DNA from 3 places in the Neobacillus sp. PVCKKU3 genome. Region 1 is predicted to be linked to each of the others. Evidence: riboswitches for the same ligand, from Rfam matches in the RefSeq annotation. Region 1 holds a riboswitch; each other region holds the start of a gene.
What was found. A riboswitch is a leader RNA that binds a small molecule or an ion and turns the genes downstream of it on or off. The one in region 1 is predicted to bind glycine.
Positions count from the first base shown of each region.

Region 1 (17,552 bases):
AATCAGCTTCTGGTCTTGATTATGCATGCAAATCCCCCAATTCTTTCACTAATGTATCAATCTCTTCCTTCGTTCTTTGCTCTGTCACGCAGATGAGCATATGGCCTGCAAGCTCAGGATAGTCACGGCCCAAATCATAACCGCCAATGATTCCTTTTTGGAGCAGCTGCTGATTAACCTCTTTTACCGGTTTATTTAAATTGACAACAAACTCGTTAAAGGAGTGACCATCATTAACTACTTCAAACCCTGCTTCTTTAAAAGCGATTTTTGCATAATGAGCCTTTTGTAAATTGGCTGTTGCGATTTCGCGGACACCTTTTTTTCCAAGGGCAGTCATCGCAACAGATGCAGCAAGGGCATTCAAGGCTTGGTTGGAGCAAATATTAGAAGTCGCCTTATCGCGGCGGATATGCTGCTCACGTGCCTGCAGTGTTAAAACAAAACCGCGGCGGCCTTGGTCATCTGTTGTCTGGCCGACAAGACGTCCGGGAACTTTACGCATTAGCTTGGTCGTAACCGCAAAATAGCCACAGTGCGGACCTCCAAAGGCAGTCGGGATTCCGAACGGCTGGGCATCGCCGACAACAATATCTGCACCAAATTTTCCTGGGGGTGTCAAAATTCCAAGTGATAATGGATTGCTGGAAACAACAAACATTGCTTTATTTTCGTGAATAATCTCTTCAAGCTCTTTTAAAGGTTCAATTCGACCTAAAAAGTTTGGATATTGAACGACAACCGCAGCTACGTCAGCATTTAGCAATCCTTTTAGGGCTTCAACATCAGTAATGCCATCCTTCACAGGAACCTCAATCACATCAAGGTATTGACCCTTTGCGTAAGTTTCCAGAACCTCACGGGATTCAGGGTGGACAGCACCGGAAACCAGGATGGTTTTCCGTTTAGTGTGGCCAGCACTTAGCATTGCTGCTTCAGCAAGTGCGGTACCGCCGTCATACATCGAGGAGTTAGCCACATCCATTCCTGTTAATTCACAAATCATTGTTTGGAATTCAAAAATCGCCTGCAGTTCCCCTTGGGAGATCTCCGGTTGGTAAGGTGTATAGGCTGTGTAGAACTCTGATCTTGAGATGACATGGTCAACGATAACCGGCATATAGTGGTCATAAACTCCGGCACCTAAGAAAGACACATTCGATTTTAAATCAGCATTCCGGCTTGCTAACTGAAAAAGTTCTTTCATCAAAGCTGTTTCTGATTTTGCCGGTTTAATATTGTATTCACCTTTAAATCGTACTTTTTCAGGAATATCACTGAATAGTTCATCGACAGTGGAAACGCCAATTGTCTCCAGCATTGCCTGCTTATCTTGTTCAGTCATGGGTAAATAGCGATGTTTCATAAACCTTGCTCCCTTCTGCTATTTCTTTTCTCTTTTATAAAAAGGTGTAGGAACCACTTTCGCTTTTAAACGTTTTCCGCGAATTTCAACTTCAACTTCGGTATCGAGTCCTGCATGTTCGGAAGAAATGAGGGCAAGTCCGATGTTTTTCTTTAAGGTTGGGGACTGTGTACCGGTGGTAACTTCACCAATTAGCGCTTCCCCTTTGTAAACTGGATAGCCGTGACGCGGAATTCCCCGGTCAACCATCTCAACCCCAACAAGCTTCCGGGACAAACCTGCTTCCTTTTGTTTCACGAGAGCTTCTTTTCCAATAAAATCAGCCTCTTTATTCAATTTCACTGCAAAGCCAATTCCTGCCTCAAGCGGGGAGATTTCCGGTGATAATTCCTGGCCGTAAAGCGCTAAATTTGCTTCAAAACGAAGTGTGTCGCGTGCACCGAGGCCGCAAGGAATAACTCCCTCGTCTTTTCCGGCTTCCAGAATGGCAGTCCAGAGTTCTACGACATCACCGGCATCACAATATACTTCAAAACCGTCTTCCCCTGTATAACCAGTTCTAGATACAAGTGCTTTTTTCCCATTTAAAACAACTTCCTGCTGGAATTTGAAAAAGCCGATTTGACTTAAATCCGTCTCTGAAGCAAGCTTCTGTAATACCTTTTCAGCAAGAGGGCCTTGAAGCGCAAGCTGTGCCATTGTTTCAGACAAATTTTCGATTGTTACATCGCCTTCAAGATGCTTCTCCAGCCAGTTGTAGTCCTTTTCAATATTCGATGCGTTGACAACAAGCAAATAATGATTGTCTTCAACCTTGTAAACAAGCAGGTCGTCAATAGTTCCGCCGTTTTCATAGCACATCGCAGTATATTGTGCCCCGCCGTTTTTCACTTTTGAGATGTCATTTGTCATCAATTTTTGTAAATAGTTGAGGCTGTCTGGGCCCTTTACCTCAACTTCGCCCATATGGGACACATCGAATAAACCGGCTTTCGTGCGGACAGCTTCATGCTCATCCTTGATGCTTGAAAACTGGACAGGCAGCTCCCAGCCGCCAAAATCGATGGTTTTTCCGCCGTATTCCTTGTAAACTTCAAACAGCGGAGTGCGTTTTAATTCCGTCATCATAAATCCCCCTTCATTTACTACATGTTCATTATTTGTAAAAATGAATTATTGCCAATTAACAAAACCAGGAAAACTCCTTGCCCTTTTCCTAAAAACAACAAAAAGGTGCAAAAAAGGACAGAAACCTCCCTTTACCAATAAAGAAGGTCTCTGTCCTTGCACCTGAAAGTTTACCTAAATCGGCTGTCCCCTTTGGTGGCTGGTATCATCCAGCACTCTCCAGAGCTGCGTCCAACAAGAGTTCTTTTGCCTGAGAGATTCACATAAGCTGCTTGCTCCTTCGGCGCTACAAAAAGTAGTCTCTCCCCTTGTTTTCATTCGCACTTATAATATTTTTTTCCAATTTGGTCATACTAATTATACTTAAAAAATAGATTACCTTATTTAAATATTTGAAACTTTCAAAGCTATTATCATCCTACCATTAAAACAACATATCGGGCAATAACATTTTATCGAAAAAAGGAGCTGAAAAGGATGAATGTCGAAATGGAATTTGATTCCTCCTGGCAGGATGATTTTTTACATAAAATTGATCATGATGGACCTTGGGGGAATTGGGAGCTTTTTAAATTGGCCATCGATATTGAAAAACACTTGGTGGTCCCGGAATTCGAAGGCCTGCAGGCCCCAAAGCATCTGCCAAATTTGACGCCTCTCCCTCATCAGCTTGAAACAGCCAAGCAGGTGGTTGAAAACATGAACGGAAAGGCCATCCTTGCGGATGAAGTGGGTCTCGGAAAGACTATCGAGGCGGGGTTAATTTTAAAAGAATACATGATTCGCGGATTAGTGAAAAAAGTGTTAATTCTTGTTCCCGCCTCCTTAGTCACCCAGTGGGCACAGGAATTAAATAGCAAATTTTATATACCAGCTGTCACTCAAAGAAAAAGCTATGTTTGGGAACAATGTGATGTCGTTGTTTCCTCCATCGATACGGCGAAACGAAATCCGCATCGGGAGATCATTTACAAGCAAGACTATGACCTCATCATTATCGATGAAGCCCATAAATTAAAAAATAATAAAACTAAAAACTACGAATTTGTTCAAAACTTAAAAAAGAAGTTTTGTTTATTGCTGACGGCAACACCTATTCAAAACAGGATTGAGGAGATTTTTAACCTCGTATCCCTATTAAAGCCTGGTCACTTAGGGAATGAAACTGTCTTTTACGAAAAATATAAACGTGATTCCCGTTCCTTAAATGATGACCAGCATCTAAAAGAGCTAGTCAATAAAGTCATGATCCGCAACCGCCGTGCCGATACAGGAATCGAATGGACGAAACGGCATGTGGAGACGATTCCGATTGAATTTACAAAATCGGAACGCGAACTGTATGACTCCATCTTAGAGCTTAAAAATGAGGGAGACTGGGTTCAAACGAGCAGTTTTTCTGTGATGACTTTGCAGCGTGAAGCATGCTCAAGCCGCGAGGCCGTTTTCTACACCTTAAAAAACATGCTTCTTAAAAAGGAAAACCCAACGCAGGCCTATCAAGAACAAATCAACTTTTTAATTAAAAAGGTAGAGACCGTCGAGCAAAATTCCAAGGCAGTAAAAGCCCTTGAATTAATTCAGAAAATAAATGATAAAGTGATTATTTTTACGGAATACCGGGCTACCCAATTATATTTACAGTGGTACTTAAAGCAGCACGGAATTTCCTCCGTTCCTTTCCGCGGCGGTTTCAAGCGCGGGAAAAAGGACTGGATGCGCGAGTTGTTCCAAAAGCATGCCCAGGTGCTGATTGCCACTGAAGCGGGCGGGGAAGGGATTAACCTGCAATTTTGCAACCACATTATCAATTTTGATCTGCCGTGGAACCCGATGAGACTGGAGCAGCGCATCGGAAGGATTCACCGCCTCGGTCAGGAAAAAGATGTCATGATTTATAATTTTGCCATCAAAGATACAGTGGAAGAGCATATTTTAAAGCTTTTATACGAAAAGATTGATTTATTTGAAAGAGTCATCGGAGAACTTGATGATATTCTAACAAAACTAGAATTCGGAAATATTGAAGATCATATAATGGATATCTTTGGCGACTCCTGCTCAGAAGGGGAAATGCGGATTAAAATGGAGAATTTATCTTCAATGATTGAATTTGCACAAAATATGAAAAAAGGAGAATCACATGCAGCAGCAGGAAATTCATAAGTTTCTTTTAAATTATTTTATGGCAAATGAATGTCCCATCGTCACTAATCACCCTGGATACTTAGATGTCCAACTAACAATTGAAATGGATAAGGAACTAATGAATCGGCCCTTTTACTGGCATTATTTAGAGAAAACTGGCGGAATACCAAATCCAATGAGATTGACCCTTATCACCAACCAAAAAGCAGCACCTGAAAATCTCAAAGGGGAAACCATCCATTTTGGTTCGCCCCGCCTGCATCAAATTTTTGAGTCTACAAAAAATTTAGCCAGATATATAAGGCTTTATGAAAATCACGGCAACTCCGCCGTCCAGACTCCCTTGCTGCCATGGCTGTGCATGAATGTAAAAATCTCCTATCAATGTGACCGTAAACGCGATATTTTTAAATCAATCGGCCTTCAGCTTATTAACGGGAAAATGGTGGAGGATTTTCATAATTACCTGCTTAAAATTTCGTTAACGCCGAAAATCCCTGATTACTCGTTTACATTATCACCACTGGTTAAACCAAAAAGCGGAATGGTTCGAATTGAAAATTATTTAAAATCAGTAATTGAAAATGATGACCATACCTGGGCCGATGAAGCAAAGATACGCTGGAAGAAGGATTTAGAACTGCTGAATCATTTTTATGAGGACATCGAAGATGAAAACGAAAACTATGAGACAGAAAAACAGGCTCTCAAGGATCAATATGAGCCGCGAATTCATATTTCCTTTATCAATGGCGGGCTGTTTTACTTAACAGAAAAGGCAATATAAAGAGGAAACCCCCAAGTCTTAAAATTATGCTTGGGGGTTACTTTTTAAAGTCCACTGTCTTTCATTTTCCGTCTCTTAACCTCTGAATACACAATATAGGGAAGGATGCCAAACCAGCGATACCAGAAGGATGCTTTGGTCTGTTTTCGCTCGAGGCGCTGACGTTTTCGTTCGTCTTTCGGCTGGTCCGCATATTTGACAATTGTTTGCGTCATATATTTTACATAATCATTCGTTTTCATGTACACACCTGCCTTTAACTTACATTACAAGTATGTCCAAGGTTTATCCTTTCAAATCAATAAGTAATCCATTTCATTAGCTTTTTTGACCTCGTGTCAAAATATCCTTTCCCGTTTACCAATTCTCCCGACTGAAGCCGGAGTGTAAAGGAAACTCTTTGGACATATCCTGACGGGGGATCGGCGAGAAAATCCATATTCCCCTTCTGAAATCCAAACGTTCCTTTAGACGGGATTGTTCCTGACACCTGAGCCTGAGTTTCGAATTTCTTTACCGATGACAAGAAATAATACTCTTCCTGGAAAATAACGGCTGATTCGTGCGCTAGCTTTCTCTCCGACAGAAGTTTCTCCACCTCCATTGAAAAAAACAGCAGAAAAATGATCAACAGACATAATGTAAGGGGATAAGTGAAGCCTTTTTGACTATTTTTCATGTGCTCTTATTCCAATCAATTAAAGAATAGGCGGTAACAGAATACTCTATACCTTTTAAATCCTTTACCGTTACCTTTACGGCATTATTCATCAAAGCAAACGAATGCTGTGAAACATTCTGCAGGATAATTTCATGCCCCGTCGAGTTAACCCGTCTTCTTAAATTGCTGCCGTAAATTTCATAATAAATGGTTTCTCCGTCTTTTGTTAGGATCAGCCGATTGGAAACTACCTCGGCCTTGGTCGACCAGCGGATTTCTTTTTTTATTTGGCTGCAGAAAACCTCCCATTCCATTGCTTGAATACTCGCTTGATTCTCCTTATTGTCAAGAATAAGTTGAAAGAGAGGTGTCATATAAAAAACAATAATTGAAAGAATTACCAACGAAAACATTACCTCAATGAGCGTAAAACCTTTTTCATTCGAGACTGCCACAGATTTCATTTTCCAAATGTAAGGGCGTTTTTTCAACTTTAACGCAAACCTCCTTTTGCCCGAAGGAGTCCTTCCAAGTAATTTGATAACCAATCTCATTTTGTACCAATGTATAATTGGCAAATGTCCGATTATCAATTAATTTTGCCTCCAGTTCCTCATACATGATCTGCCTCATCTTTTTCTCAATCTGCACATTTATGGATTGCTTTCTTAAATCCGTGACCGACGGAATGAAAACCAAACAAATCAAAAACATAGCTGATAAGGACAACAGTAATTCTAATAAAAAGAACCCTTTATTGTTCTGTAACATAAAACCGGCCTTTTCCAATTAAAATGGTCATTCGATAAGTCTTCTTCTCAGTTTCTATGAAGAAAGAACCAAATTTATTTACATTTCCATCAGGCTGAAATTTGAAATATAAGGGCATCGAACCTTCGATGATATGAAAACTTGAGGAGTAAGTTCTGTCGAGCAGATGCGGCTGGTCAGAGCGTAAAACAAGCGAGTATTTTGATTCGTTAGGCAAAATGACGACCGACACTTCCTGCTGGTGGGACATCGCATAGGACTGGGCATAAAATAAATCCGCTTTTAATTGGGTTAATAAGGCTTCATCCTCGACCATCGTATGCTGTGGTTTTAACGAAAAAACGGTTACCGAAGACAAAATCATGAAAATGGATAGGACTACTAATGACTCGGCTAAAGTGAAGCCTTGCTGGTTATGTTTCATTGGTTAGTGGTGGTATCAGATGCAGTTTTTGTATCGATGGCATCTTCCAACGTAACAGAACCATCCGCCCCAATCACAACTTCTTTTCCTGGGCAGCCCTTGGCCTCTTTTTTTATATATCCTGCACTTATTAGTTTTTCCATTGTTGCTGGTTCATTTTTTTCCATTTCATAGGCTTGTACCTGAGCCTCGACCATTTTCTGAAAGCCTTCACAGCCCTTAGTCTTTATATTTGCGTTATGTTTAGCGACGTTTGGTATTGTAATAATTAGAATTACAGAAATCACGAGCATAACAATCATCATTTCGATCAGTGTGAAACCAGCCTGTTTATCTCTATTAATACTTTTCATTTTCCTAAACCTCCATTTTTTTATTAAATTCCATCAAGCATATGAAACATGGGTAAAAGGATCGCTAAATACATGGAAACAACTAATAAACCGATAAACAGATAAAGAATGGGCTGAATCGTCCTTAGGCTTTTTTCAATTAGTACTTCCAGGTTCATCACACAATGCTTGCTGAAAAAGAGCAATTCCTGTTCCAATTTGCCATTTTCCTGGCCGTGTTTAATAATCATCGGAAAACCCTTGTCAAAAAAAATCATCGAAGCCAATATGGTTTCTAATTTTTCGCCCGTTACAAGCTTGGCCTTAATTTCTTTACCAAGTTCACTGTAAAAAGGCTGTCTTTTGTTTTCCTCAAAGAGACCCAAGCTCTCTGAAACTGAAATTCCGCCAGATAAAAGGAAGCTTAATTGAATGGAGAAATAATGAGTAAACAGCAATTTGAGGATTCTGCCGATAAAGGGCAGACGCACGAGCAGCATTCGCTGCTTTAAAATGGGATAGTTTCGGAAGATAAAATAATAATAAATTGCTGTTGCCAATAAGAATGCAAGCAAAGCACCAATGAGGATTGGGAAAATTTCATCGAAAGCATAGATGACCTTTGAAAAAAAATTCTCCTCCAAACCAAGCGATGAAAAAAGTTCTGTAAACCTTGGCAGCAATGTATTCTCTAGAAAAACGAAGAGAATCCCGGTAATAAAAAGCAGCAATACTGGATATTGAAGCAATTTTAAAAGCTTATGCAGATCCTTCTCCTTTAACAATGCGAGACGGCTGCCCTCAAGCAGCGCTTCTGCAAAACTCCCATGCTGCTCAGCAAAGTAAACAAAACCGGTTAAATCCTTGTGAAAGCCAAGCCTTTCAAGGACCTCATGAAACGGCAGCCCGTTTTTTAAAACTGTTAATGATTGATATAACTCCTCCTTTCTTTTCTGAGGCAAGTACAATGCTATGGAATCAATTGCTTCGGCAATTGGATATCCCCGTGCCAACAGCTCGCCAATTTGTTTTAAGAAGTTGGCTTGCTCAGTTACAGACCATTTATGATTCTTCATCATAAACCAGCCTGTCGTATTCAGATTCCTGAATAAATCCTAAGGCAATCCCCTTTTTAATGACATCCCGGATTGTCCGATAACGGGTTTCAACCTTCTCTCCCTTTGCAGCTTTCATGGCGCTATTCAAATTTTTCCCCGCCAAAAGCTCAAACACACTCGCCCTCTTCCACCTTCCATACGAATAACAAAATGGAGTGCATTCACCCTCGCAAAATGGACAAGTTAATTCAACAAGTCTTTGAGCAGTCACCGCAATTAAGGTCTGTTCAACCTCCAGCCAATTCACTCCAAATTCGTGCAGGCGGAACACCGCTCCCTTCGCATCTCTAGTGTGCATCGTGCTGAGTACTAAATGCCCGGTTAAGGCTGCACGTACAGCAATCCTAGCGGTTTCTGCGTCCCTGATTTCCCCGACCATTATGATGTCCGGATCATGCCTTAAAATCGCTTTGAGGCCGGCCGCATAAGTGACACCAGCTTTTTCATTCACTTGTACCTGCAGAACGGAATCGTAATTTTTTTCAATCGGGTCTTCGAGTGTAATAACATTACGATGGAATAGGTGGGCAGTTTCATTTAAAAGGGAATATAAGGTAGTTGTTTTCCCTGAGCCAGTCGGCCCGGTAAAAATGATTAAACCGTGAGCATGTTTTAATAAAGCTAGAAGTTTTCTGGTCATTGCCGGAAATAAGGAAAGCTGATGAAAAGGGATTTGCTCCTGCTGGGGTAATAGCCTGATGACAAGGCTTTCGCGTGTATTGGATGGCAGGGTAGATAGCCTAAGCCCCATTAATTGTCCGTTAACCTCACAAAAAATTGCACCGCTTTGCGGACGTCTTCTTTCGCCGATATCCATATTCGCTTTAAATTTAAAATGGGAGATCAATTTGTCGCATTCATCTTTTGGAAGGGATAATCGAGGAATGAGTTTGTTGGTTAACCGGATTTGAACGAGTGTGTCATTCTGCCTGGGAATTATGTGAATGTCAGTTGCTTGGTTTCTTGCAGCGTCACAAATAATTCTGTCAGCTAACATTTCAATTGAACTAACAATGGGAATCACCGCCTTTAAATTTTCTTTTCTGTTATTTCGACAGTCTTCTTACCCTTCCTTCTTTATTTTAAAAAAGTTTTTTTGTAAAGAAAAGGAGTATATTTCTAATTTTGTTACAATTTATCGTCAATAATTGTGAACATTTTCTAAACATATAGTGTTTACCTTGTTAACCTCATTCCCACTTTAGTATCGCTGTATTATAATGGAATAAATCATGGGGGTCCGAGGTGAAACGAGATGGAACAAACGTTAAAAATTACTAACGTGTTGTCAGATCCAACTAGATATTACATTTATCAATACATTACGAAACGCCACAAGGAAGTAACCGTTCAGGAGATCGCGGATAATTTCAACATCCACCCGAATGTGGCGAGATTGCATCTTTCTAAGCTCGAAGATGTGAACATGCTGGTTTCGGAAACAAAGAAAACAGGGAAAGGCGGACGGCCAAGCAGATTATATCGTTTGTCAGAGGATGTAATCCAGCTCCACTTCCCATTCCGCGATTATATGCTTTTATCAAAAGTCGCCATTCAAACGATGATTTCCCTTGGCGAAGCTGGAAGAGATGCACTTTATTTAACAGGGAAGCGTTTTGGGGTTGAAGTGATTGAACAGGAAAAAGCAAAAAAAGCTCTTGGCGATGAATTAAATTTTGATGAAAAGCTAAGCATATTAAAAAATGCAGCCACGCTGGCAGGCTTCTATCCGGAATTTGAAGCAAATGGGGATGAAACGAAAATTTATTTCTCGATTTTCAATTGCCCTTTCAAAGAAATAGCGGAAGAACATACCGAAGCTGTCTGCAATATGCATCATGAATTTTTAAAGGGAATGTTTGAAGCGCTGTTCGATTCAGTTGACCTGATTGAAAAGGAAAATATGATTGCTGGCTGTGAAACTTGCTCTTATCAAGCATTTGTAACAAACTAATTCTGAAACCATTATTTACATTATTCCTTCTTTTACTTATAATATTGTAATGATGGTATCGAAAGGGTAAAAGGAGGGGATACATATGGACCGCATGTTCAGAGTATGTGGTTTCTGGACGGGCATTTTTACTGTAATGTTATATCTTGGCGATTTAAACAAAACAGCATTGCTTTTCCTAGCCCAAACAGGATTCTTCGTTCTACTTAGTTATCTTAAATTGTCTGAACGTATGTATATGTATGTGTTCGGAGCATATCTAACTATTTTCTTTGCTGGCTTTACATATTGGACTACGTTCATGATGCCACTTGGTGGAGGCCACTAAGAAAAATAAAAACGCCGTTTCGATACGGCGTTTTTATTTTTGATTTTGAAATAAATTTATACCCTGCTTTACCATTCCTTTTTCCTGAATAACAATATGAAAATAAGAACTCATCCCACCCGGCATAATTAAACTGCGGATGGCCCGATTTCTTTTGCCGACCTCAGAAAATGGATTAGGGTCATAATGGTTCTCAAGCTCCTGGAGGATTCCTGCCTTCAACAGAAACTCATCCTGACGCAGCATGGTGACAAACTCTAACGCTAACTGTCTCCCTCTTTCAATCAGGTAGTCGAAATGGATATGCGTGGTGACATCCATCGCTCCTGGATTATCTAAAATATTATCATACATTCGATGCTGAAAAAATCCTCTCAGACTTCCGGTCGACCTTGCTGGATGCATCCATTCCTCGTTCGTATAGCCATAATCAGCCGTTACAATCAGCCCTTTTTTGATGGCAGTCGCGATGGAACCTAACATCTCCTTCATTGCTAAAGGCACTTCAATCCGTTGCTTCTCTTTTAATTCCAGCCCGCTTTCCTGCAAAAATTGCAAAATAGCTGGATTAGTCAATGGAACCCTTTGCTCAACAAATCCTTCGTTTTGAATGCCTATCATAACCTCAAGCAATTCACCATTTATTTTTTCAATGACATGAACAGGGAGGGCATCGAAAAGCTCATTTGAAAAAATCATTCCTTCGAAGTTCTTTATAGCCGTTATATCCTCTACCTGAATAACTGAAGGATATTGATCTAATAAATTTTGTTGCAGTCTCCGATGGTAGGGGCTTGTTTCGACAATGACATATTGTAAAGGACTTTTTATGGATTCCTGCCACTCCTGCAAAAAGGCATGGGCAAAGCGTCCGTTTCCTGCGCCAATTTCGCAAAAGGCATTAGGAAGTCCCGTTCTTTCGCAAACATAAGCAAACCATTTTGCCACCAGCCTGCCATATATATCTGAAATATTGCTGGTTGTAATAAAATCACCCTGCCGCCCGATTTTCTGCTGGTCTCGCATGTAGTATCCGTATTCCGGATGGTAAAGGGCAGCACTTATATAATCTGCATAGGTAATCAATTGGTTAGGTGAGTGTTGAATAAAGCTCTTTATGTACGAAATCATATTTTCTCCTTTTGAATTAACACTATTGACACGGTGTTAACTTTGGTATATTGTAAAGTTAGTAGCTTAACAATATCCCCTCCCATTATATGAATAGAACATCCCCCGAAAGACCCTTTCCTAAATGGAAAAGGGTCTTTCTATTTATTCACGAGCTCCTGCTCCAGGCTCGCACTGCTTTTCTTATTAAAATCCATTTAAAAAAGGGTTGCTGTCCATTTCGTCTGCGATGGTGGTAACGGCTCCGTGACCTGACAATACATACGTTTCTTCTGGTAATGTTAACAGCTTATCATGGATGCTTTTTAAAAGCTGGGTATGATTACCCCCTTGAAGGTCAGTACGTCCAATACTGCCTTGAAATAAGGCATCACCAGAAATCACAAACCCTTCCTTTGCAAAATAATAAGACACACTTCCTGGTGAGTGCCCAGGAGTATGATAAACGTGGAATGTAAATTCACCGATGTTCAATTCCCCTTCATCCTTAATTAGGTGATCAGCCGCATTGGCTTTAATAGGTTCAATTAACGGGAAAAACTGTGATCCGTTTAGAGCTGGATCCCCTAACCACTTTTCTTCTTGTTTATGAATATAAACCGGGATTTGATAAGCGTTTCGGACGTCTTCAACTGCCCCAATGTGGTCAAAATGCGCATGTGTCAATAGCACGGCCAGAGGTTTTAATCCTCTTGTGTTTAAAAGATTCAACAGCTTTTTTCCATCACCGCCAGGGTCGACAATTAAGCATGTTTTATCTTTGTTTTCAACAATGTAACAATTTGTTTGAATGCTCCCTAAGGGAATTTGCTGCCACTTCATTACTTTACCTCCAATTTGGATTTGCATTAGAATTATTTTACACTATATTCATGTCTTGGAGAAAGAAATGAATGAAATACAAGGGGGAATGAGAATGAAATCGGCTTTTGCGGTTGAAGCTAAGGGAGAAATAGAATTTCTGCCTGAGATTAAAGAGTTAATATTAAAGGAGACAAACATAGCCTTCCAAAAAGATAACATGTTTATTTATCTACGTGCCGATGATGCGGATTATGCAAAAGAAATTTTAACGGCTGCAGAATTGTTTGAGGAACTGCATCAAGTCATTCTTACTAATAACGGAATAGCAGGACCGTATTTCGAGGATTTTGGCATGCAGTTATTAGACGATTGCTATTGTTTGTTTAAAGCAGATTTACTTTATTTCTCATTTACTGCAGGAAACCCAAATGATATTCAAATGGCCAAATATCAGGTAGAAGAGCATTTGGTGTTTGAAACCATCCATAATGAGACAGCTTTATTTTTTTCAGAGACACATAATAAAGAACTGATTCAGAATATTGCTAAGGCATATAAAACTGTTCTTTCATTTACTATCGACAAATGAAAGAAAAAAATATAAAATAAGAAGCGAATGTATATAATATTGTTACATAATTTTCTAATCATGCAGGTAACTACCTAATTTTATTGGAAAAGGGGGGATTATTCATGGGATTGGTCATCATTTTCGCGTTAGTAACCATTTTAGCAGCACTCGGTGGATTTCGTTCACTTAAGAAAAAAAATTTATTAGGTGCATTTTGGGGAATCGCTTCCTTTCTAGTTTTCGGCTGGTTCACCGTTATGACTCTTATCAACTCAGGTTACCCTACAGGAACCCACTAAAAAAGACTGCCCTTGGCAGTCTTTTTTATAATTATTCCTTGACCAAGTCGAAAATTTTCTTGGTATTCAAATCAATGATTTTTTCAAACCGCTCTCCATATAGAATCGTTTTTCCTGATGGTGAAATCATTATTGGAGCATTTTTAAGGCCGGTTAAAATTTTTTGGCTGCTGTCTTTCTTCAAATCATAAGAAACAAGATTAAAACCTTCTGTGTACACATCAGCTTCCCCATCTTTTACTGCATTTAAAGCAATAAATTCCTTCTCCTTCTCGTTATAATCAAAATAAGGGACGAGCCAATCAGAATATTTCGTCAGCAGTGGGTTTGAAAAAGAATAGATTTCCTGCAAATCTTTATCCAAGAAAGAATAACGCGCTAATTGGTTTTGGTCATTTATCTCAATCTTGACAAGAAGATCTTTAAATGTTGAAAATTGTAAAACAGTTGGAAATAACGTTTTTTCCATCCCATTATTTAACCCCTTCTTAATCAGCGGAGCAAATAAAGAAGGATGTTCTTGATCCCAATTTAGAAAAGCAAGTTCATTTGCACTCATCCATTTATTAAATGGCTGCGGGAGTGGCAATTCCTTTGTCTCACCAGACTTAAAATCCAATAGGAAAACGTTAAAATCCCAATCTTCACTGAAAGTTGATACAAGCACTTTTGAGTCATGATACGGATTCCACTCAAAGGATAACTCGTAGGATGGAAACGACTGCTTAAGTTTTTCAATTCCCTTCGTATCGATTATTGTTACTAAACCCTCGTAGGAAGATGGCGAAGAATGAATTAAAATAAAACTTTTGGAAGGACTAATTTGCGCGGTGACAATCGGAAATTCACTATTGTAGATTAACTCGCTTTTCCCCGTCAAGAGATGATAACGATATACATTAGAAGATTGCCCGACATTGGTGATATAAACTATTTCCTGATCTCCCAGCCAGCCAATGCTTTTATAAAATTCACCATCCGGAATGGAAATGGGGAGCACCAGCTCATTACTTTTCTCTGTATTCGGTGCTTTCGGCTTCTCCGTTCCAGCAGAGCCTTTAGACTTTATCTGCTTATTGTCAGAACAGGCACCGAGCAGGAGGGCTAAAACAATTAAAAACATGGTTATGGCTAAACCTTTTGGAGCACTTTCCTTTATTTGAATCACTTTTCCCCTCCCCTCCAATTTCCTCTCTATATTTAGTACGAAAAAACAGCCTATTTTGTTTCAATAATATTAACTTTATTACAAAAACAGGAAAAAAGCCGCAAAACTCGGCTTTTTTCAAAAATTAAAAGCATCCTAATTATTTACAATTTATTTCTAATAAGCCAGGCTGCTCCCAGTACTCCAGCGTCATTTCCTAAATTCGCGATTGCCAGTTTGGTGGAGTTTCTGACAGGTGTAAAAGCAAACCGCCCAAAATTCTCGATTACAGGCTCTAACAGAATCTCACCTGCTTTGGATACACCACCGCCCAAAACGATTTTCTCAGGATTTAGCAAATTAGCAATATTGGCCAAAGCAAGCCCTAAATGAAAGGCAACCTCCTGAAGGATAGTAAGCGCCAGTTCATCACCCGTTCTTGCTGTATCAAAAACATCCTTTGCAGTTATCTTCCCATTTTTTGCATAAACATCCGCTAACGGGCCTTTAACTCCATCCTTCTGAATTTCTGCAAGCGCCTGCCGCACAATTCCTGTTGCTGAAGCAACAGTCTCAAGGCAGCCCGTTTTTCCGCAATTACAAGGTGCCCCTCCGAACGGAATAGCAGTGATATGACCAATTTCCCCCGCGGCCCCGTTTACTCCCTGAACAATGTTTCCGTTTGAAATCACACCGCCGCCTACTCCAGTCCCCAGCGTGACACAAACCAGATTGTTCGCACCACTGCCGGCACCCTTCCACATTTCTCCCAAGGCAGCGCAGTTTGCGTCATTTTCAACAGCAGCAGGAAGTGAGGTTGCTTTCTCCAGACTATCCTTTAGCGGAAAATTATCCTTCCAGCCCAGGTTAACTGTATTTAAGATCACACCTGTTTCATAATCGACAGGGCCTGGAGCACCCATTCCAACCCCTGCCAGTATATTTTTCGGCTGATTAAGCTCAAGCAGTTTTTTTTCTATCGATTTCGCAATATTACTCGTAATATACTGGCCCTCATCAGAATTATCAGTTGGGATTTCCCATTTATCAATAATTTCCCCATCCAATGTGATAAAAGCTATTTTCGTCGTTGTCCCCCCCAGGTCAACTCCCGCTATCCATTTTTCTGACAATATTCTCACCTATTTCTTTTGTCCATTTTCTTTTAAAAATTGGATTTCATGTCTTAAGATTAACAGGGCCGTTTGATATTCTTTAGGCTCCATAAGCTGAGACTGATACAGCTCTTTCAGTTCAGCCTCCATCAGCTCAAGGTCTGCTACCCTGTCGCCAATATAAATGATGGTTCCAAACCTTTTTAGAAATTGTTGAATTTCATAAACCGTTTTCATCGTGGGTCTCCCTCATTCCTAGTCAACAAAAAGTATAACCTATGCCAAAATTGTCCTCAAGGCAAATCTATTCACTGCCTGATGTTTTTATCTGTTGATTAATTTCATCAACCAAATTTGTATATTCTTTTTGGTTCGGGTTTAACTTGACTGCTTTTTCAGCATTGAGTTTTGCCGCATTTAGATGATTTTCCTCGAGATTTATTAACGCCAAATTAAAGTAAGCTTGATGAAATTTCGGATCAAGCCGAATAGCTTTTTGCAAATGGAGTTTGGCGTCCGTAAGCATTTGCTTTTTTATTTCAACGTAGGATAAAAGAAAATAGGTTTTTTCTGTTTCGGACTTTGAACGATCCTCAAAACTTTTTAAAACACTGTATGCCTTATCGTAATTGTTTTGTTTGATATACTCCTGCGCCAGCAGGAGTTGCGAATCTTCATCCTGTTTTTGCCCTGCAGCACTAAATCCATAGTTTAAGGAGCCCCAAACAATACCTGCACTCATGATTAAAAAGATGAGCTGAAGCGGAAGCTTTGATTTCTTTGGGAGACTGACCACACCGGCAGCCAGTAATCCTCCGGCCAAACCGCCTAAATGGCCGGCATTATCGATGCCAGATGAAGAAAATCCAAATACAAGATTGATAGCGAGAACGACAATTACATTTAGCCCCATCGTTCGAAAAAATAATTTTGGGTTCATCATGCCAAAATAAAGCAAAGCTCCGAAACACCCAAAGATCGCCCCGCTTGCTCCAGCAGATAAATGCGTACTAAACAAAAGACTCGCGATGACGCCAGCTACACCAGAAAATAAATAAATAAGGAAAAAACGGGTTCTGCCGAAGATTTGTTCGACAGCCGTGCCCAAAAAATATAATGCCAAGGTATTCATCGCCAAATGCAAAAAACCGATATGAATAAAAACAGGTGTTATGAATCTCCAGTATTCTCCTTCATATATTAGCTGATTAACCTTAGCCCCATATTTGATTAATGTCGAAGTATTTGTGCTTCCCCCATTTAATTCCATCCATACAAAAACGGCCAGCTGAATCACGATAAACACATAAGTAAAGAAAGGCTTGCTATAAGTAAGGACAGCCTTTTCCTTTTTTACTTTATTTACTGCCGTCCCCAAGGTTAATCTTTTCAGCTCTTCCACTTCATTTTCCGAATAATCGTTTTGGATATCAAAATGGATGTCTTTTTGCAGCCGTTCAGCAAGATC
Region 1 is NZ_JBLVQN010000001.1:224,557-242,108, reverse strand. Features, by position in the region: gene gcvPB (aminomethyl-transferring glycine dehydrogenase subunit GcvPB) at 1-27, opposite strand, end outside; gene gcvPA (aminomethyl-transferring glycine dehydrogenase subunit GcvPA) at 20-1,366, opposite strand; gene gcvT (glycine cleavage system aminomethyltransferase GcvT) at 1,385-2,491, opposite strand; glycine riboswitch at 2,643-2,719, opposite strand; glycine riboswitch at 2,723-2,812, opposite strand; gene ACNQGS_RS01255 (DEAD/DEAH box helicase) at 2,972-4,660, shown strand; gene ACNQGS_RS01250 (YqhG family protein) at 4,638-5,429, shown strand; gene ACNQGS_RS01245 (YqzE family protein) at 5,474-5,671, opposite strand; gene comGG (competence type IV pilus minor pilin ComGG) at 5,728-6,108, opposite strand; gene comGF (competence type IV pilus minor pilin ComGF) at 6,105-6,554, opposite strand; gene comGE (competence type IV pilus minor pilin ComGE) at 6,529-6,861, opposite strand; gene comGD (competence type IV pilus minor pilin ComGD) at 6,845-7,285, opposite strand; gene comGC (competence type IV pilus major pilin ComGC) at 7,282-7,638, opposite strand; gene comGB (competence type IV pilus assembly protein ComGB) at 7,662-8,693, opposite strand; gene comGA (competence type IV pilus ATPase ComGA) at 8,680-9,732, opposite strand; gene ACNQGS_RS01205 (helix-turn-helix transcriptional regulator) at 9,991-10,689, shown strand; gene ACNQGS_RS01200 (DUF2626 domain-containing protein) at 10,775-11,017, shown strand; gene ACNQGS_RS01195 (class I SAM-dependent methyltransferase) at 11,051-12,148, opposite strand; gene ACNQGS_RS01190 (MBL fold metallo-hydrolase) at 12,335-12,970, opposite strand; gene ACNQGS_RS01185 (hypothetical protein) at 13,065-13,541, shown strand; gene ACNQGS_RS01180 (DUF2759 domain-containing protein) at 13,646-13,822, shown strand; gene ACNQGS_RS01175 (YqgU-like beta propeller domain-containing protein) at 13,854-14,990, opposite strand; gene ACNQGS_RS01170 (ROK family glucokinase) at 15,134-16,102, opposite strand; gene ACNQGS_RS01165 (YqgQ family protein) at 16,112-16,321, opposite strand; gene ACNQGS_RS01160 (rhomboid family intramembrane serine protease) at 16,389-17,552, opposite strand, start outside.

Region 2 (4,718 bases), on a different contig from region 1:
CGGATAACACATTGCCGTATACTGTGCCTGGTTGATCTGAAGCTTGGCTACATCGTTTGTTACTAGGTAATTAATATAGCTCTCAGCATCTTTTCCTTCTACAAGAACCTCACCCATATGTGAAACATCGAACAGGCCTGCCTCGTTACGGACTGCCTCATGTTCTTCTAAAATTCCAGAAAATTGAACCGGAAGCTCCCAGCCTCCAAAATCAATGACCTTTGCGCCGTACTTTTTATAAGTTTCAAAAAGCGGTGTCCGCTTTAATACTGTATCTGTACTCATCTGAGCCCCTCCGTCTTATGTGTTTCTGCAAAGTAACCGATCCTTTAATTTTATTCCCGTGTCCGTCATCGCTAGGCCGCCGAGTGCCGTTTCCCTTAGTGTACGCGGCATTTCCTTGCCTATTTTGTACATTGCCTCAATGACTTCATCACATGGGATCCGGCTTTCAATTCCAGCAAGCGACAGGTCGGCTGCTGAAAAGGCAATCGAAGTGCCGATCACGTTTCGCTTAATGCAAGGAACTTCTACGAGACCGGCGACTGGGTCACATACTAACCCTAAAAGGGATTTCATCGCGATTGCGGTGGCGTTTACGACCTGCTCTGGTGTCCCGCCCTTTAATTCAACAATTGCCCCTGCCGCCATTGCGGTGGCCGAACCAACCTCCGCTTGGCATCCTCCTGCCGCTCCAGAGATAAAGGAGCGGTTGGCAATCACATATCCGAGTGCACTTGCGGTAAACAAACCCATGACTAAATCCCGATAGGAGGTGTCGTCATTCTTTCGCAGTGAAAATAAAACCCCCGGTAAAATACCGGCTGCCCCGGCCGTTGGCGTCGCCACAATCACGCCCATCCGTGCATTGCTTTCAGATGTTGCCATTGAGAACGTCATGGCATCGTTAATATATGGACCTGATAAGCCCTTCCCGTTATTTACATATTCGCTCATCTTGACGGCATCACCGCCGGAAATACCGCTTGGTGCCGGGGAAGCATCCACTACACCGGTCTCCACTGCTTGCTTCATTTTAATTAACCGCTTTGCCATCATATCGATGATCGTCTCTTTGTCACGGCCTGATTTTTCCATTTCCACCATCAGCATCATGTCGCCAACTGTTTTCCGTTCACGGTTACAAAGTTCAAGAAGCTCGTTCATTGACCGAAAATCCATCATACACCCTCCAAGATCGCTTCATGAAAAGGATTGGAACGAAATTTTGCTGCGATTTCTGAAAAATCATCACTTGTGCTTAATCGAATATCAACTATTTCATCATCAATCATAAAGATTTTTGATAAACCGCCGCCTAATGATACACCGCCTACTTTAACAAAATGGCCCGCACGTCTTGCCCTAATAACAGTTGTATTTGGATGATCGTAATAAGGACAGCGATCTTCAAATTTAAATTCATAGTGAAGCCCGTATCGTTTAGTTAATTCAACCGCATATCTAATTCTGGTATCATCTGTGTTCATCCCAAGCAGACCGCCAAGAAGCGCCTTATCCGTTCCGTGTCCCTGGTATGTTTCGGAGAACGAATCATAGAAAGTAATATCCGCCCTTTGCGGGGACCCTCCAAGCAACTCATAAACAAATTTCCCAATTGATACAACACCGGCGGTATGAGAACTTGATGGCCCAACCATAATTGGGCCGATGATGTCAAAACAGCTTTGATACTCCATTAAGCTACCCCTTTCTTACACAGTGATTGGCTGTTGAAATAATGGAAATCTCCCGCAAATTGCTTTTGTTGTCTTTCTCCCCTGTTCGATTACGGCTAAATCTCCTTTGCTCTTAAGAACGGCTGCGATCACTTTTGCGATTTGCACCATTTCCTCTTGTTTCATTCCACGTGTTGTTAACGCGGCTGTTCCCATGCGGATTCCGCTTGTCACAAACGGGCTTTGCGGGTCGTATGGAATGGTGTTTTTGTTAACTGTTATCCCGACTTCTTCAAGCAATTTCTCTGCTTCTTTTCCTGTTAAATCCCATGGACGCACATCCAGGAGCACAATATGGTTATCAGTCCCGCCGGATACAAGCGCTGCCCCTTCCTGCTTTAGCGCCTCTCCCAGTGCAGCTGAATTTTCTATAATTTGTTTGGCATATTCCTTAAAGCTTGGCTGCAATGCTTCATTGAAAGCAACTGCCTTAGCTGCAATAATATGCATAAGCGGCCCGCCCTGAATTCCCGGAAAAACAGCTTTATTAATTTTTTTTATGATTTCTTCATCGTTTGTTAAAATCACTCCGCCTCGTGGGCCGCGCAATGTTTTATGCGTAGTGCTGGTCACAACATCCGCATATGGAACCGGAGAAGGATGGAGACCTGCAGCAACAAGTCCGGCAATATGTGCCATATCAACCATCAGTTTTGCGCCAACCTGATCGGCGATTTCTCTAAATCTCGCAAAATCAATCACTCTCGGATAAGCGCTCGTACCGGCGATAATTAATTTTGGTTGTTCTCTTTTCGCAACTTCTTCCAGCTCATCGTAATCAATCAGGTGATTGTCTTCTCTTACCCCATAAGAAACGACATCGAACCATTTTCCTGACATTGCTACCGGACTGCCGTGAGTTAAATGGCCGCCATGCGATAAATTCATCCCCATAATCTTATCGCCTGGTTGAAGCAGGGCGAAAAACACAGCAGTATTGGCCTGGGCACCGGAGTGAGGCTGGACATTAGCAAATTTGGCGCCGAATAATTTAGTTAACCGTTCAATCGCTGCCTGTTCTGCGACATCCACAAATTCACAGCCGCCATAATAGCGCTTACCTGGATAACCCTCGGCATACTTGTTCGTCATCACGCTTCCCATTGCTTCCAAAACATCAGGGCTGACAAAGTTTTCTGATGCTATTAATTCCAAGGTATGAAGCTGGCGGTTTTTCTCACTTTCAATCGCCTCAAAAATTGTTAAATCGTTTTGTTGTAAACTCATTGATCATTCCTCCACTTCTCCATAATTGCTTTAAAAAAAACAAAAAAGGACAGAAAAGGGGTGTAGAATCATCCCTTCTCTGTCCTTTTACCTGAGAGTTAAACTCCAATATTTATGGAGCATTCTCCTTTGGTGGCATTTTCAAATACGCTCTCCAGAGGTGCGTCCTGTTATGGTTCTTTTACCTGAGAGATTGGTTCCAAGGGTTTTTTTGGAACTTGCTCCTTCGGTGGTAGATGTAGATAATACACTCTCCCACAACAATCATCCGCTCTATTCAATTTTATTATTTTCAGAATAATCATTCTGTTTGTAATTGTCAATGCTTTTTAAAATAAGTTTGTTTATTACAAATAAGTAGGATTTGCTTCTACATTTTTGAAGTAAACCACTTCGCCATCACTTTCACCATCGAAAATAACCGTTGTATTAGGCGAGAAGACTAATACGTCCCCTACTTCTGCCACATATTTATTTCCTTCTACATCGCGGACAACCATTTTACCTTTGGTCACAACTTTAATTTCGATAAACGTAAATTCTGCAGAATAATCAACCGAAGGCTGTAGTGCATAATAACCCATTGTTAATACTTGTTTTTTATCTGTAATCGGCACATCAAGGATTTGCCCCTTTAACTCAGGTGTTCCCCGCAATACGCTTAATTCATTTAATTTATAGGTTCCTGCTTTAATTAATTGAATGCCCGGTTTTGCATCTAAATACGTTAATTGGCTTTGTGTTAATGTTTTTTCGCTCATTTTTGCACCTCTAAATTTATTATTTTTTTTATTGTTCTAGGATAATGGCAATTTAATAATCTATTAGATCTTTGCTTTCTGTTTTAAAGCAGGGCGATTGATAGAGAAAAGAGAAATATCATGTTCAGTTTTGCCAGTTGTCACTAGTTGGCTTAACGTTTCACCAACAACACTTGAGAATTTAAATCCATGGCCGGAGAAGCCTGCTGCGATTGCCACATTGGAGTACTGCGGATGCAAATCAATCACAAAATGTTCATCAGGTGTTTTGGTGTACATGCAAACTGCCCCTCTTTTAAGAGTTCCAGTAGCACCCGGCATGTATTCTTCTAGGAATCTGCGAATATTTCCTTCATCCTCCGTATAGATCCCAAATTCACGATTAATTGTATCTGGGTCGATTTTTTGACCGAAAGTATGGTATCCTATTTTCAAACCGCAGCCGCTGAAGCTTGGGAACCCGTAATAGATGCCTGTCGGTACTTCAACCATGAAGGCCGGGAAACCATGGGTATTGCTATACTGTGATTCTTCGCATTCGAAGAACCCAACAACTTGGCGGTAAGGCTGTAACGGAATATCAATATTTAATTTTGATAGAAGTTTGCTGTTCCAAGCCCCCATGCTCAAAATCAACTTACTGCCGGTAAAGGAACCAAATTCAGTTTGGATTTTGACAGAGTCCTCGGAAATCTCAAAATCCTCAACCCTTGTATGTGTTAACACTTTTGCACCATTTGCTTCAGCTAGCTCGCGATAGGCGCGAATGCAATTTTCACTGAATAAGACGCCGGAGTTTTTTTCATAGATTGCGTTAAAGTTTTCAGGGACGGTTACTCCAGGCCAGCGCTGATGAATTTCTTCGCCTTCTAGTAAATCAACATCCAACCCATGAATGTTAGCAGCTTCGATCGTTTCAGCAACGAAGTCAGATTCACCTTTAGGTCCAAATACTAAAACACCGGTTTTTGTAAAAATCTTATGATGTGTT
Region 2 is NZ_JBLVQN010000052.1:35,011-39,728, reverse strand. Features, by position in the region: gene gcvT (glycine cleavage system aminomethyltransferase GcvT) at 1-285, opposite strand, end outside; gene sdaAA (L-serine ammonia-lyase, iron-sulfur-dependent, subunit alpha) at 301-1,182, opposite strand; gene ACNQGS_RS25480 (serine dehydratase beta chain) at 1,182-1,700, opposite strand; gene glyA (serine hydroxymethyltransferase) at 1,716-2,966, opposite strand; glycine riboswitch at 3,044-3,126, opposite strand; glycine riboswitch at 3,130-3,234, opposite strand; gene ACNQGS_RS25470 (hypothetical protein) at 3,314-3,727, opposite strand; gene solA (N-methyl-L-tryptophan oxidase) at 3,791-4,718, opposite strand, start outside.
Region 2: another riboswitch for glycine. It lies ahead of glyA (serine hydroxymethyltransferase); the one in region 1 lies ahead of gcvT (glycine cleavage system aminomethyltransferase GcvT).

Region 3 (4,718 bases), on a different contig from region 1:
GTTTCAACCTCTTTTTTACATTATTTATTATTCTGCATCCATAAATGGATAAGCAACCTCTGCAGTTGGTGCAAAGTTTTCTTTGATGACACGAGGACTTGTCCAGCGAATCATGTTGAATACAGAACCTGCTTTATCGTTTGTACCAGATCCACGAGAACCGCCAAATGGCTGTTGATTAATCATCGCACCAGTTGGTTTATCATTGATATAAAAGTTTCCAGCTGCGCCGGATAAGCGGTTTTCTAAGTGAACAATGGCCCCGCGATCTTGGGCAAAGATTGAACCTGTTAAGGCATACATAGAAGCAGTATCTACTGCATGCAATGTTTCTTCTAATTGATCATTTTCATATACATAGATTGTTAAGACTGGTCCAAAGATTTCTTCCACCATTGTTTTGAAGTTTGGATTTGTAGTCACAATGATGGTCGGTTGAACGAAATATCCAACAGAATCATCATAAGTACCGCCAGCAATAATTTCTGCTTCTTCAGAAGCTGCTGCGTAATCGATATAGCTTGTAATTGAATCAAAAGCCGCTTTATCAATAACTGCACCCATGAAGTTTCTAAAATCGCGGACATCCCCAACTTTAAGCTTTGCCGTTTCTGCCACTAAACCGGCTTTTACTTCTTCCCACATACTTGCTGGAATATAAGCACGTGAAGCTGCGGAACATTTTTGACCTTGGTATTCAAATGCACCACGAACAAGGTTGGCTACTACTTTGTCTGCTTGTGCAGTTTCATGAGCGAATACAAAGTCTTTACCGCCTGTTTCCCCAATTAAACGAGGGTATGATTTATAGCTTGCAATGTTTTCCCCAACTGTTTTCCAAATCGTTTGGAACGTGCTTGTTGAACCGGTAAAATGGAATCCAGACATACGAGGGTCTGTTAGGACTACTTCTGATACTTGCGAACCACGAGAAGGCACGAAGTTGATGACACCTTTAGGTAATCCTGCCTCTTCTAAAATACGAATAAAGTAGTAGTTTGCTAGAATAGAAGTGGTAGCTGGTTTCCAAACGACTACGTTCCCCATCATTGCAGGAGCTGCTGGCAGGTTTCCGCCAATGGCTGTGAAGTTAAATGGAGAAATCGCCAATACAAAACCATCTAATGGACGGTAATCAGTACGATTCCATACATTCTTCATGCTGCTTGGCTGAATTTGATAAACTTGATTTGCATAATCAACGCCAAAACGTAAGAAGTCAACTAATTCTTGGGCAGAATCAATTTCAGCTTGAACAACTGTTTTGGACTGTCCTAACATCGTCGCGGCGTTCATTACATCACGGTATGGACCAGAGATTAAATCAGCAGCTTTTAAGAAAATAGCGGCGCGGTGTTCCCAAGCCATATTAGCCCATGCTTCTTTGGCAGCCATCGCCGCTTCAACAGCATCACGCAGCTCTTTTTCTCCGGCTTGCGAATAGTTTGCTAAAACATGTTGATGATCATGTGGCATAACCACTTGCTTCACTGTATCTGTCTTTATATTTTCGCCATTAATAATCACAGGAATATCGATTACGATACTAGATTGGCGTGTTAATTCTGCTTTTAATGTTTCCCGTTCTTTTGTACCTGGAGCATAAGTATTGCCAGGTTCATTTGTAGGAGTTGGGATTTTGAAAATTCCGTTACTCATTCTCTCACGTTCCTTCCCGTTTATATATTCTGTTCCCTTATAGACAAATCTACGTATTTCGACAATTATTATAACATACTTTTTCTGTTCTGGGACTTTCTATTGTCCCTTTATGAAAACGGATTCAAATCCATCCCTCGGGGGTGGTAAGTTAATTTCAGAGAGTCGATAAAATATTTAAGAGTCATTTATTGTTGACAAAGTAATTTAATACTACTAAAATTAAAAATTATTCAACAATACTATCTAAAAAACTTAATAATTAGCAAGCTATGATTGCTATGGATCACACTATAGCAGGAGCAGCTTCTGGAGAGACCGCGAAAATTACGCGGCGCCGAAGGGTTCACAATCTCAGGCAAAAGGACAGAAGAGTACTAAATATATATTTGTCGTGCTGGCAATTTTAAGCATAATAAGTATTATTTGTTATTCTTATGAACTAAGAGATTGGAGGACATCCAATCTCTTTTTTTATTGGGTTTTATAACTTCTAAGGAGGAGTCAACGTTGGCACAGCAAGAATTAAAGAAGAATTTAGCAAATCGGCATGTTCAACTAATTGCAATTGGCGGCACCATTGGTACCGGATTATTCTTAGGGTCGGGTAAAGCAATCCAACTAGCAGGTCCATCTATCATTCTAGCTTATTTAATCGTAGGGATGGCCTGTTTCTTTGTAATGAGGGCACTCGGAGAACTTCTGCTGTCAAAGGCAGGATATCAATCTTTTACCGACATTGCCGAGGATTATCTTGGACCTCGGATTGCGTTTGTAACGGGATGGACTTATTGGTTTTGCTGGATTATGACCGCTATGGCTGATGTGATTGCTGTTGGTGTATATGTACGATATTGGTTTGATATCCCACAGTGGATACCTGCAATGGTCTGTTTGGTCGTCTTATTGGGTCTCAATCTATTAACGGTAAAACTTTTTGGAGAATTGGAGTTCTGGTTTGCCTTAATAAAGGTCATTACCATTCTTGCCTTAATCGGAATTGGGGTGATTTTGCTAGTGATGGGATTCAAGACAGATGCAGGGGCGGTCTCTATTAAAAATCTTTGGGAACATGGCGGCCTTTTTCCAAATGGAATGACAGGCTTCTTGCTTTCATTCCAAATGGTCGTTTTTGCATTCGTTGGTGTGGAATTAGTGGGTGTATCGGCAGCAGAAACAGCCAATCCGGAAAAAAACATCCCTTCAGCCATTAATAAAATTCCTTTACGGATTTTATTTTTCTACGTTGGCGCATTGATCGTTCTTCTATGTATTAATCCATGGACGGAACTGAATGCCGCTGAAAGTCCGTTTGTCAAAACGTTTAGTATAGTCGGGATTCCGATTGCCGCAGGAATTATTAATTTTGTCGTTTTAACTTCAGCCGCTTCTGCTTGTAACAGTGGGATGTTTTCAACAAGCCGGATTTTATATAATTTAAGCAATAATAGCCAAGGTCCAGCGAATTTTGCAAGACTGAATAAAAATCATGTGCCAAGTAACGCGTTATTGATTTCGACTCTTGTCTTGACAGGGGGAGCGCTCCTTAGCAAACTTATTCCGGAGCAGGCTTTTGGAATTGTGACAACCATTAGTGCCATTTGTTTTATTTGGGTTTGGGGTGTTATTCTGGTTTGCCATTTAAGGTATAAAAAAAACCGTCAGGATTTACAGGCAAAGTCAAAATTTAAAGCACCATTTACACCATTTGTTAATTACGTGGTCCTAAGCTTGTTTGCGGCGATTCTCATCATCATGCTGTTTGCTGAGGCTACCCGTCCAGCCCTATTGTTGACACCAGTATGGTTTATTCTATTATTTATTTTGTATTCCTATAGAGGGAAAAAGGAAAAAAACATAAAATTATCAGCATAGACTCTAATAGTTTAAAAGAAATGGAGCCGGTATTGAAACCAGGCTCCATTTTCTTGTTAAAACGTAACATTCAATTAAATAATCCGTACTGTCACCATTCCGGAGATTTGATTTATTTTCTCCTCTAAGGAAGGAATAACATCCCCATTTACTTTATTATCAATGTCAATGATGGTATACGCATATTCTCCGCGGCTTCTGTTGACCATGTCGGCAATGTTTAAATGGTAGCCAGATATAGTTGAGGTAATCTGTCCTACCATGTTTGGAACATTGTGGTGGAATGCCGCCACGCGCCGCTTACCAGTATAAGGAAGGCTGGTATTTGGGAAATTCACTGAGTTTTTGATATTTCCTGTTTCTAAAAATTCCTTTACCTGACGAGCTGCCATGATTGCACAATTTTCCTCTGATTCATTTGTGGAGGCGCCTAGGTGCGGAATTGGAACGATATTTTTCATTTTAAGCACATTTTCATTCGGGAAATCGGTAACATACTTCCCAACTTTTCCGCTTTCTAGGGCTGCAGCCATGTCTGATTCATTGACAAGTTCACCACGGGAGAAGTTTAAAATATGAACACCAGGCTTCATGATACTGAATGTCGCTTGGTTAAACATACCTCTTGTGTCATCTGTTAGCGGTACGTGAACAGTGATATAGTCAGATTCTGCAAATAACTGTTCAATTGTCATTGCCCGCTGTACATTGCGGGACAAATTCCAAGCGGTATCGACAGAGATAAATGGATCAAATCCGATGACATCCATATCTAAATCCAACGCATCATTCGCCACAAGGGCACCAATCGCTCCTAAACCAATGACACCCAATGTTTTCCCTTTAATTTCTTTTCCGACAAATTGTTTTTTGCCTGCTTCGACAAGCTTTGGAATTTGTTCGCCTTCACCATCTAACGACTTAGTCCAAGCTACACCAGCAAAAAGGTTACGGGAAGAAGCTATTAATGAGGTAAGGACCATTTCTTTTACAGCGTTGGCATTTGCTCCAGGGGTATTGAATACAACAATACCTTGCTCTGTACATCTATCGACCGGAATATTGTTAACACCTGCTCCTGCTCTTGCGATTGCCTTTAAATTTTCACCGAATTCTAACGAGTGCATATTAAAGCTGCGAACAAGGATGGCATCGGGGTTTTCACTGCCGTTGTCAACCAGAAA
Region 3 is NZ_JBLVQN010000003.1:182,664-187,381, reverse strand. Features, by position in the region: gene pruA (L-glutamate gamma-semialdehyde dehydrogenase) at 28-1,659, opposite strand; glycine riboswitch at 1,959-2,039, shown strand; gene ACNQGS_RS03785 (amino acid permease) at 2,170-3,534, shown strand; gene ACNQGS_RS03780 (phosphoglycerate dehydrogenase) at 3,609-4,718, opposite strand, start outside.
Region 3: another riboswitch for glycine. It lies ahead of ACNQGS_RS03785 (amino acid permease); the one in region 1 lies ahead of gcvT (glycine cleavage system aminomethyltransferase GcvT).